One region of the Xanthomonas sp. WHRI 8932A genome, then DNA from elsewhere that is predicted to be linked to it. Evidence: predicted binding sites of a transcription regulator. Region 1 holds the regulator's gene; the other holds the start of a gene.

Region 1 (2,199 bases):
CACAACCATGCAGTCGCGTGAATACGCAAAGCTGACCAACGCCTTCCCCCTGACGGCGACCCGTCCCGAGCCTTTGGGCCCGGTGCGCACGATTGCCGTGACCGGTGGCAAGGGCGGCGTGGGCAAAACCAACATCTCCGCCAACCTGGCCGTGGCGCTTGCCGACATGGGCAAACGCACGCTGCTGCTGGATGCCGACCTTGGCCTGGCCAACCTGGATGTGGTCTTGGGACTCTCGCCCAAGTTCACCCTGGCCGACCTGATCGCCGGCCGCTGCACGCTCGATGAAGTGATCATCGAAGGCCCGGGCGGCGTGTTGGTGGTGCCGGCCGCCTCCGGTCGCCGCCACATGGCGGAACTGGCTCCGGCCCAGCACATCGGCCTGGTCAATGTGTTCTCCGAACTGGAACGCGACCTGGACGTGATGGTCATCGACACCGCCGCCGGCATCACCGACAGCGTGCTGACCTTCTGCCAGGCCGCTCAGGACACCGTGGTGGTGGTCTGCGACGAGCCGGCCTCGATCACCGACGCCTACGCGCTGATCAAGGTGCTCTCGCGCGAACGCGGCGTGGACCGCCTGCAGATCATCGCCAACATGGTGCGCGACCCCAACGAAGGCCGCCTGCTGTACGACAAGCTCTCGCGCGTCTGCGAAAAATTCCTCGGCGATGTGTCGCTGAACTATCTCGGCCACGTGCCGCAGGACGACTGGTTGCGCCTGTCGGTACAGCGTCAGCAACCCGTCATCAAGGCCTACCCCGCCAGTCCGTCGGCGCAGGCCATTGCCGAAATCGCACGCCGTACCTCGCGCTGGCAGGCTCCCACCGTGCCGCGCGGCAACGTCGAGTTCTTTGTCGAACGCATCATCCAACGGGGAGTGGCCGCATGAGCACTGCTACCGCAACCACGGCCACCGCGCAGTACCGCGCCGTGCAGCGCAATAACGCCAACGACGTGGTGACCCAGCACGCCGATCTGGTCCGCCGCATCGCCCACCATCTGGCGGCGCGTCTGCCGGCCAGCGTGGAAGTGGACGACCTGATCCAGGCCGGCATGATCGGCCTGATCGAAGCATCGCGCAGTTACGACTCCGACCAGGGCGCCTCGTTCGAAACCTATGCGTCGATCCGTATCCGCGGCTCGATGATCGACGAGATTCGCCGTGGCGACTGGGTGCCGCGTTCGGTGCACCGCCGTGCCCGCGACGCTGCCGCCGCAGTGCGCAAGATCGAGCAGAACACCGGCCGCGCCGCCGCCGCCACCGAAGTGGCCGCCGCGATGGAAATGCCGTTGCCCGATTACCTGCGCCTGATGGAAGACGCCGCACGCGGCCAGGTGCTGAGCCTAGAATCGCGCATCGAAGATCACGGCGAGCTGGACACCACCGCCAAGGGTGGCCCCAACCCGCAGCAGATGATGGAGCGTGGCGAATTCGGCCGCGAGCTGGGCAAGGCCATCGGCCAGTTGCCAGAGCGCGAGCAGCTGGTGCTGTCGCTGTACTACGAACAGGAATTGAACCTGAAGGAAATCGGCGCTGTGCTCGGTGTCAGCGAGTCGCGCGTCTGCCAGATCCATGGCCAGGCCGTAGTGCGTTTGCGCGGCCGCCTCAAAGTCTTCGAACTGGCCGACGCCGGTGTCGAAATTGACGACTAATTTTTTCGCGTATTTTTTCGTGTTAGGAGCTTGATGTGAATAAGAACATGCGGATCCTGATCGTGGACGACTTCTCGACGATGCGACGTATCGTCAAGAATCTGTTGGCAGATCTCGGCTTCACCAATACCGCAGAGGCCGAAGACGGCAACAGCGCGCTGGCTGCATTGCGCTCTGGCCCGTTCGATTTCGTGGTGACGGACTGGAACATGCCCGGCATGACCGGCATCGACCTGCTGCGCAACATCCGCGCCGACGCCAAGCTCAAGCACCTGCCGGTGATGATGGTGACCGCCGAAGCCAAGCGCGAGCAGATCATCGAAGCGGCGCAGTGCGGCGTCAACGGCTACATCATCAAGCCGTTCACCGCGCAGACGCTGGAAGAAAAGCTGGGCAAGGTGTTCGAACGTCTGGCGGCGACCGCCTGATGAACGCCACCGTGGAGACGAATGCCGAACGCGCTGCGTTGATCGAGCGTCTGCAAGGTGCGCTTGATGCACTGGAAAGCGGTGACGAAGCTGCGTGGAAGCGCGAGGTCGATCA
Region 2 (2,199 bases), on a different contig from region 1:
TTGCACTGCGCAGACACGCTACCGGCAGCCGGACGAGCCGTGCACGGTGGACGTGCAGGACGATGGCAGCGTGCAGGTGTGGTTCGAGCGGCCGCAGCGGGCGGTAACGCCCGGGCAGTCACTGGTGCTGTACGACGGCGAGGAATGCCTGGGCGGTGCGGTCATTGCCGCCACCGATGCGCCGCTGGAACGCCAGTTGGCGGGATCTTCTTTTTCCTCTGAGGGTGTGGCTTGATGAGTGTTTCCATGGAATACCGCGTGCTGGCGCTTGCCGGCGTCGCCCAGGCGTTGCAGCAGGTGCGGCGGATCGCCGAAACCGGGCATTCGGAAGCGGCGACGGTGCGCACCGCCATGGACAGCGTGTTCCGGGTGGACGCGGCCTCGCCAGAGGCCGTTTACGGCTCGGCTGAGGCGGTGGCGCCCGGTCTGCGCCTGTTGCACAACTACTTCCGCAACCAGGCTCAGGACGATGTGCTGCCGCGCCTGGCGCTGGCGGTGCTGCAACTGGAGCGCCGTTTCGTGCGCGACACCACCACCGTGTCGACGGTGTCCAACGGCATCGAGGCAGCCGCACGCCAGGCGCAGAACCTGAACGACAGCGCTCATCCGGATGTTCTCAGTTCGCTGGGCGGGCTGTACGCGCAGACCATCAGCCACCTGCGCCCCAAAGTCATGGTGCAGGGCAACCCGCATTACCTTGGCCAGGCAGGCGTGGTCGCGGAAATCCGCGCATTGTTGCTGGCGGCAGTGCGCTCGGCGGTCCTGTGGCGGCAGATGGGGGGCAGCTTGTGGGACTTCCTGTTCGCCAAACGCGCGATGAGCGAAGCGGTGGACCGCGTGCTGCGCTGAGTAGCGCAAATAAAGCGGTTTCAGGCGCCTATAACGGGCGCTAGCGTGCGCCGGCCGCAAGCGCATGGGCAAGACGATATGGCGATCGTCGCTAAAGACAACGGGGGTATTGCCGATACAGCAACCGTGACTCTGCCGAGAACGCCCATGTATTCACGTCCACTCATCCGTCTAGCCGCTCCTTTGGCTCTGACCTTGCTGTTTCCCTTCGCTGTCGGATTCGACTGGCCCGCCTCGGTGCGCTGGGCGATCCTGGCGACCATGACCCTTAGTTGGTTGGTTTTCGCTGCCTGGGTGACGTATTCCCAGTTCCGGCGCAACCCGGACCAGACCCGCATCCTGCGCGAGCAGGACCAACTGCTCAACGAACTGCGTACGTTCGTCAGCAACGAAGTCGATGGTTCGCGCTCGGAAGTCGAGCGTGCCCGCGAACTGATCCGCCAGGCCGTGTCCGGTCTTGGTGGCAGCTTCGAATCGATGAACCGCAAGTCGCGCCAGCAAAGCCAGGCACTGGCCCGCATCGTCGACCGCGCAGGCGACGATGGCAGTGCCGGCGTCGACGTCGCCCGCTTCGCCCAGCACGCCAGCTCCCGCATGGAGCAATTGGTGGAAGCGCTGGAACAGGTGAGCGGCCAGAGCACCAACACCGTCCATCACATCGATGAGATGGCACAGCATCTGGATGGCATCTTCGCGTTGCTGGAAGACGTCAAGTCGATCGCCGACCAGACCAACCTGCTGGCGTTGAACGCCGCCATCGAAGCAGCACGTGCCGGTGAAGCCGGTCGTGGCTTCGCGGTGGTCGCCGACGAGGTGCGTAACCTGTCCGAACGTTCCACCACCTTCAACGAACAGATCCGCAAGCTGGCACACAGCTCCAAGGAATCGATCGCCAAGGTGCGTGAAACGGTCTCGCAGCTGGCATCGCGTCACATGGACCGCTCCCGCGAGGCGCGCCATGAATCGGCCGCCATGCTGGAGAACGTCGCTCAGATCAACGCCTCGTTGGGCGATGGCATGCGCGAAATCTCCGAGTGCGCTCGTTCCATTGATGGCAGCGTGGCCGAAGCCGTCCGCGCCCTGCAGTTCGAGGACATCGCCACGCAGACGTTGAGCGGCATCCACACCCACCTCGATCGCCTCACCGCGATCAACCGTGAGGCGGTGGCGCTGCAGGAACTGCTGCATCGCAATGGCGGCGTGTACGACAGCGACCTGGTTGCGTCGCTGGCCAAGGTGTCCAGCCGTCTGCGCGACATGCGTGTGGAGTGGGAACGCCCGCCGCACAAGCCGGTCGCACAGCAGGGCATGGGTGCCGGCACGGTCGAGTTGTTCTAAGACCGATGTCTG

What was found. The regulator FliA, encoded in region 1, starts transcription of late flagellar genes. The targets are predictions, from matches to a motif close to TAAAGTTTNNCNNNCNNNGGCCGATAA.
Region 2: VC212_RS16825 (methyl-accepting chemotaxis protein) is a predicted target of FliA. The motif match lies at 942-968, and genes of this name have one in related genera.

What each region holds. Positions count from the first base shown of each region.
Region 1 is NZ_JAYGQQ010000007.1:345,509-347,707, reverse strand. Features, by position in the region: gene flhF (flagellar biosynthesis protein FlhF) at 1-21, shown strand, start outside; gene VC212_RS13720 (MinD/ParA family protein) at 8-892, shown strand; gene VC212_RS13715 (RNA polymerase sigma factor FliA) at 889-1,656, shown strand; gene cheY (chemotaxis response regulator CheY) at 1,692-2,084, shown strand; gene VC212_RS13705 (protein phosphatase CheZ) at 2,084-2,199, shown strand, end outside.
Region 2 is NZ_JAYGQQ010000010.1:59,627-61,825, reverse strand. Features, by position in the region: gene mnmA (tRNA 2-thiouridine(34) synthase MnmA) at 1-235, shown strand, start outside; gene hflD (high frequency lysogenization protein HflD) at 235-849, shown strand; gene VC212_RS16825 (methyl-accepting chemotaxis protein) at 997-2,187, shown strand.